Linked DNA regions of Gemmatimonas sp.. Each later gene encodes a partner of the first gene's protein in a complex. Links are inferred from orthologs where the notes say so. Each region holds a gene or a part of one and is shown on either strand. Other genes may lie near its edges. The genes, in order: trxA and RMP10_RS07135.

Evidence for each region.
Region 2: the proteins of trxA (region 1) and RMP10_RS07135 are in contact, whole or in part, in an NMR structure (PDB 2IPA), measured with the Bacillus subtilis proteins. The link is inferred for Gemmatimonas sp. from one-to-one orthologs.

What each region holds. Positions count from the first base shown.
Region 1 is NZ_JANPLK010000009.1:113,117-116,146, forward strand. What follows is about bases 154-2,867. They hold trxA (thioredoxin), read left to right. Parts: upstream 154-1,205; coding sequence 1,206-1,529; downstream 1,530-2,867. Other genes in these bases: RMP10_RS03230 (hypothetical protein), read left to right, coding at 172-651; mce (methylmalonyl-CoA epimerase), read right to left, coding at 690-1,100; rsmI (16S rRNA (cytidine(1402)-2'-O)-methyltransferase), read left to right, coding at 1,535-2,443; RMP10_RS03250 (DUF4159 domain-containing protein), read left to right, coding at 2,443-2,867. Also shown: RMP10_RS03225 (pyridoxine 5'-phosphate synthase), read right to left, coding at 1-1; more of RMP10_RS03250, read left to right, coding at 2,868-3,030. UniProt on the Bacillus subtilis protein: Participates in various redox reactions through the reversible oxidation of its active center dithiol to a disulfide and catalyzes dithiol-disulfide exchange reactions.
Region 2 is NZ_JANPLK010000023.1:31,179-34,493, reverse strand. What follows is about bases 27-3,025. They hold RMP10_RS07135 (arsenate reductase ArsC), read left to right. Parts: upstream 27-1,272; coding sequence 1,273-1,779; downstream 1,780-3,025. Other genes in these bases: RMP10_RS07125 (DUF1501 domain-containing protein), read right to left, coding at 2,908-3,025; RMP10_RS23390 (Fic family protein), read left to right, coding at 2,464-2,802; RMP10_RS07130 (aquaporin), read left to right, coding at 1,776-2,495; arsN2 (arsenic resistance N-acetyltransferase ArsN2), read left to right, coding at 27-1,276. Also shown: more of arsN2, read left to right, coding at 1-26; more of RMP10_RS07125, read right to left, coding at 3,026-3,315. UniProt on the Bacillus subtilis protein: Catalyzes the reduction of arsenate [As(V)] to arsenite [As(III)]. In vitro, can dephosphorylate para-nitrophenyl phosphate (pNPP).

The DNA.
Region 1 (3,030 bases):
CTGGGGTATCCGGTAGAAGAACGTGTGGGGTACCTTTCTCCCCGACGAACGGACGGGACCGTGTTTGGTGCCTGTGAACGACAGGTCTGCACGCGGACGAACCGTCAAGCTGGTCAACACCGTGGGTAGGAGGCCTGCGTGCCGCGTAAGATGATGCAAAACCGTGTACTCATGTACTCTCTGCTGCTCGCCACGGCGAGCGGCCTGAGTGCGTGCACCCGAACGATCCAGAGCACCGAGACCTCGATTCCTGGCGCGGCCGCGCCGTCGGTGCGGGGCGATGCGCCGGATGCCATCGGTGCGGTCACGGGCAAGGCCGCGGTGGAGGGCTTCCTGAAGGCCGTGAAAGCGCAGGATCTCCAGACCATGAGCGCCATCTGGGGCACCACCAAGGGCGCCGCGCGCGACCAGATGAAGCGCGAGGACCTCGAAAAGCGCCTCATCATCATGCAGTGCACGCTCACGCACGATCGATGGGCGTTTATCGAAGATCGGCCCCGTCTGCAGACGGGCGGGCGACAGGAGTTCCAGCTTGAGTTCTTCCAGGGACCGCGGTCCGCCAAGACCTCGATTCTGACCGTGAGCGGGCCTGGTGGCCGCTGGTTCGTGGAGGACATCAACCTCCTCCCGCTGAAAGAGTTCTGCCGCTAAACAGTAGCGACCTGGACTGGTGACGCTGGACACCCAGACTAGTATTCGGACAGTTCGACGAGCACGCCGCCGGTAGCGCTTGGATGGAGAAACGCGATGCGCTTCCCCTCCGCGCCCAGGCGTGGTGTTTCATCGATAAGTCGGAGGCCGGCATCACGGCAGCGCTGCATCGTGCCGTCGAGGTCGTCCACCGCGAAACACACGTGGTGAATACCGGGGCCTCGTTTGGCGACGTACTTGCCGATCGGAGAGTCGTCGGACTTCGCTTCGAGGAGCTCTACCAACGATTCGCCGGCTGCCAGTCCCGCAATGGTGGCGCCGTCGGCATCGTCCAGTGGAACCTCGGGCAGGCCGAGGACATCGCGGTAGAAGGGAAGCAGCTCGTCGAGGGCACGCACAGCGATCCCGATGTGGGCGATGCGCGTGCCGCGGCGTACGGAGTCGGTCATGTTCGGCGGTGTTGATGCGGGCGTGAACGAATTCCGAATTCTAATCCTGCAGACGGGCGCGAGAGCAACCGGTAAAGGCCGGAAGCCGCGCCAACGGAGCACATGATGGCGAACGCAGTTGAAGTGAAGGATGACACTTTTGCGGCCGAGATCGAGCAGTACGAAGGGCTCGCGGTCGTGGATTTCTGGGCCACGTGGTGTGCGCCGTGCCGCATGATCGCGCCGATCGTGGAAGCGCTGGCCACCGAATACGCGGGCAAGGCGAAGGTGGCCAAGCTCGACGTCGACAACAACCAGCGGACCGCGGCGCGTTTCAACGTGCGGTCGATCCCCACGATCCTGTTTTTTAAGGACGGCAAGCTGGTGGATCAGGTCGTCGGCGCGGTTCCGCGCCCGGCGCTCGAAGCCAAGTTCAAGGAGCACGCCTGACCAAGGTGGGCGACGCGCCCGGTTCGGCCGAATCGGAGGTTCTTGCCTCCGATCTCGCCGACCGGGCGGCGACGCTCTGGCCGACCGCGGCCATGTCCGGGGCGTTACATATCGTCAGCACGCCGATCGGGAATTTGGGGGACATTTCCCTGCGTGCCCTCGCCGTGCTCAAGGAATGCGCGGTGATCTGCTGTGAGGATACCCGGCACGCGCGCACCCTGCTCAGTCGCTATGGCATCGGGACGCCCACGATTGCCGTGCACGAGCACAACGAAGCCAGCGTCATTCCGCGCCTGGTTGCGCGCCTGAAAGAGGGCGAAGCCATCGCCTTGATCAGCGACGCCGGGACGCCGTTGGTGTCCGATCCCGGTGCCCGACTGGCTGAAGCCGCAGCAATCGCTGGTGTACGGGTGGTGCCGATTCCGGGCGCGTCCGCCGTGCTGGCCGCTCTCGTGGCATCGGGCATGGTACCGCATCCCTTCACCATGCTGGGATTCCCGGCGCGGAAGGGGAAGGAGCGCGAGGAGCAGCTGGCCCTCGCCGCCCGCCTGCCGCACGCCGTAGTGCTGTACGAATCGCCCAACCGCTTGGTCGACACGTTGCGTGATCTGGCCGCCATTGCCGGCACCACCCGCCCGGTTGCGGTGGCCCGCGAGCTGACGAAGCATTTTGAAGAGGTCAAACGCGGAACGCTCGAGGAGGTGGCCGCGTATTACGAGGGCACGCCACCGCGCGGGGAAATCGTGATCGTTCTGGGTGGCGCGTCGGTCGTCGCCCCGAGTGAAGACGGCCTTCAGGCGGTGGCAGTGGCCCTGCGCGAGGAAGGGTTCCGTCCTCGTGACATCGTCCAGCGGCTCATGGACGAACATGGTGCCAGCCGTAATCTCGCCTACCGTCTCGCTCACGATACCTGATGCGGCTTCCGGCCGGTCGTTCCCTCCGCTTCGCTCTGCTCGCCGCTGTCGTCGGCGCATCGCTGGCGTTCACGCCATTCGCTGCGCTACGTGGCCCGGGTCGCTTGGCGATCGCCCGCGTACAGTACGAAGGCGGTGGTGACTGGTACGCGAATCCGTCCAGCTTGCCAAATCTCATTCGCGCGATCGCCGAGCGCACCGCGCTGCCGATCGAGCGCGCCGAGGCAAAGGTCACGTTCACCGATTCGTCGCTGTTCGACTTTCCGTTCCTGCACATCACGGGACACGGCGAGATAAAGCTCAGCGACATCGAAGTGAAGCGCCTGCGCGAGTATCTCACGCGCGGTGGTTTTCTGCACGTGGACGACAACTACGGACTCGACGACAGCTTCCGTCGCGAGATCAAGCGGGTGTTCCCCGACCGGCCGCTGGTCGATGTGCCCCATAGCCACCCGATCTACCATCTGGTGTACGACTTCGAGAATGGGCCGCCGAAAGTGCACGAGCACGATGGCAAGCCGGCGAAGGGGATGGGCATCTTCATCGGCAACCGACTCGCCGTGTACTACACCTACTCCGCCGATCTC
Region 2 (3,315 bases), on another replicon or contig:
TGTGCTGGCGACGGGCGAGGCCGCCAGCTGCTGCGGCCCGGTGAATTCCTGTTGCGGCGGCGACGCGTTCAACGGCAGCGTCGACCCCATCACGTCGAACCTGTACGTGAATGGCGAGACCGACAAACTGCCGTCCGCCGCGGTGCTCGCCTCGCTCGGCTGCGGCAACCCGACGGCCTTGGCGGAGCTCAACGCTGGCGACGTGGTGCTCGACCTCGGCTCTGGCGGCGGCATCGACGTGATACTTTCGGCGCGCCGCGTCGGACCGACGGGCAAGGCCTATGGCCTCGACATGACGGACGACATGCTGGCGCTCGCGCGGCAGAACGCGGCCGAGGCGAAGGTCGAGAACGTCGAATTTCTGAAAGGCCAGATCGAAGCGATCCCGCTCCCCGACAACTCGGTCGACGTGATCATCTCGAACTGCGTCATCAATCTCTCTGGCGACAAGCGGCGCGTACTCGCGGAAGCGTTCCGGGTGCTCAAGCCTGGTGGTCGCTTCGCGGTGAGTGATGTCGTCACGCGCGGCGCGATGCCCGACGACGTGCGGCGCAACATGGAGCTCTGGGTGGGCTGCGTGGCGGGCGCGCTCGAGGAATCGGAGTTCCACGCGCTGCTGACCGAGGCGGGCTTCACGCACACGGACATCGAACCCACGCGGATCTACAAGCCGGAAGACGCCGTCCAGTTCCTGACCGAGTCGGGCCTCGACACGGCGAACGTCGCCGCGATGGAAGGCAAGATCATGGCGGCGTTTGTGCGGGCCACCAAGCCGGCAGCTGCTCGGGCTTCAATGCGTGCAGCGACCGTCGAGGACACTCCAGCGATCCTGCAGCTGCTCACCGGTGCGAGCCTTCCCGTCGATGGTGTTACCGAGCTGCTTGCCTCCGACGCACGACAGTTCATCGTCGCGTCAGCGCCGGATTTCGATGCTACAGTCGTGGCAGTCGCCGGCCTCGAGGTCTGCGGCAACAACGCGCTCTTGCGGTCGGTTGCCGTACGCGCGGACTGGCAGCGGCATGGCCTCGGACACCAGCTCGTGCAGCGCGTGGTGTGTGAGGCAGAGGCACGCGGGATCCACGCGTTGTACCTGCTGACGATGACCGCCGAGCACTACTTCCCGCGCTTCGGCTTCGAGACGGTCACGCGCGACGCCGTGCCCGCGGAGATTGCGAACACCCTGGAGTTCAGGAGCGCCTGCCCCGCATCCGCGACCGCGATGGCGCGAAAGCTCGGCGCGACGGCCCGCCTCCTGCCTGCCTCCCTCGACTCATGACGATGACTGACATCAACAACTCGACGATGTCCCGCCCGTTGTCCGTGCTGGTGCTCTGCACGGGCAACTCCGCGCGGAGCCAGATCGCTGAGGCCCTGTTGCAGACGCGAGGGGCAGGACGGATTGCCGCGTCGAGTGCAGGCTCCCATCCCGCGGCGCGCGTCAATCCCTATGCGGTGGAAACGCTCCGTGCGCACGGCATTCGGTGGGAGGGCCGCACTCCGCAGCATATCGATGCAGTGGCGGGTGCGCACCACGACCTCGTGATCACGGTATGCGACAACGCCCGCGATGCGTGTCCGTTTCTGCCCGGCGCTGCGACGGTGCACTGGGGCCTGCCCGACCCGGCCGAGGAAACGACACCCGAAGCGGCGCGACTCGCGTTCGAGGAAACGTTCGGCGCGCTGGAGGGACGCGTGAATGCGCTGCTTGCCCTGCCCGTCGAGTCGTTCGACTCCGCCACACTCGCCGAGCAGGCGCGCCGTATCCACGAGTCGTCGTGAGCGACGCGGCAGGTCGCCCTGATGTTCGGTGTTACGTGGCGGAGACACTCGGCACGTTCGCGCTCGTAGCCATCGGCCCGGGCGCGGCGATGGTGGCCGCCTCGACCAGCGCGTTCGGTCATGCGGGCGTCGCGCTGGCCTTCGGTCTCGCGGTGACGGTCATCGTGGCCGCCAGCGGACACCTGGGCGGTGCGCACATCAATCCGGCGGTGACGCTGGGCTTCTGGTCGGTGCGCCGGTTTCCGTCGCGTGATGTCGTACCGTACATCCTGGCCCAATGTGTCGGCGCCATCGCGGCGTCGGCGCTGCTCGCCTGGCTACTGGGGCCCGTGGGCGACTTCGGGGCAACGGTGCCGTCAGTGACGCTGGCGCGCGCGTTCGTGATCGAGATGGGATTCACCGGCCTGCTGGGCTTCGTCATCATGGCGGTCGCCACGGACGACCGTGTGCCGGCCAGCATCGCCCCCGTCGTGCTCGGTGCGACGGTCTTTGCGGGCGCTCTGGTCACGGGTCCGCTCACTGGCGGAAGCTTCAACCCGGCCCGCACGCTGGGGCCGGCAATCGTCGGCGGCATCTGGACGGCCCACTGGCTGTATTGGGTGGCCCCGATCCTCGGCATGATCGCGGGCATGCAGCTTTACGACGCGGTGCGACGGTCGAACGTCCCGTCCATGACGCCTCGGGGTGTGCCGACCGGCGTGGAGGGGCCGCTCTGAGCGTTTTCGCTGGAGTGCAGCTGCCCAACGCCGACCGGAGCGTACAAGCGAGAAGCGGGGCCTCCCCGTAGACAGGGGGATTTCGCGCGCGGTCCTCACACATGTGGAGTTCGTCACCGTTTACCCGTTTCTCGACGGTAACGGTCGACTCGGGCGATTGCTCATGAACTACGCGCTGCTCGACGCCGACTTCCCGTGGGTGACCATCCGATCGGACGAAACCGCCCCTGCTTTCAGGCGCTCGGCGAACACGGCAAAGGTCAGTGCCTCCACATCGAATAGGCGCCGAGTGTTTCAACGACTCTGACCCCTTGAACCGCCCCTTGAACCGTTCAACGACTCCGACCCCTTGAACCGACCCCTTGAACCGTTCAACGACTCCGACCCCTTGAACCGTTGCCTGCTCGTCGCCTCAGGCGATGATGTCGTGGATCACCTTGCCGGCCACGTCGGTCAGCCGGAAGTCGCGACCGCTGTAGTTGTAGGTCAGCTTCTCGTGGTTGATGCCAAGCAGGTGCAGAATGGTCGCGTGCAGGTCGTGGATGTGCACGGGGTTCTCGACGACCTTGAAGCCGAAGTCGTCGGTGCGGCCGTAGGTCATGCCGCCCTTCACGCCGCCACCCGCCAGCCAGATGCTGAACCCGTGCGGATTGTGATCGCGCCCGTTGGTGACCCTACCACCCGCGCCACCACCGCCGGTCTCGAGCACCGGCGTGCGTCCGAACTCGGTGCCGCAGACTACCAGCGTGTCATCCAACAGGCCGCGTGACTTGAGGTCCTTCACCACCGCCGCGAACGCCCGGTCGGAGTGCCTGGCGTT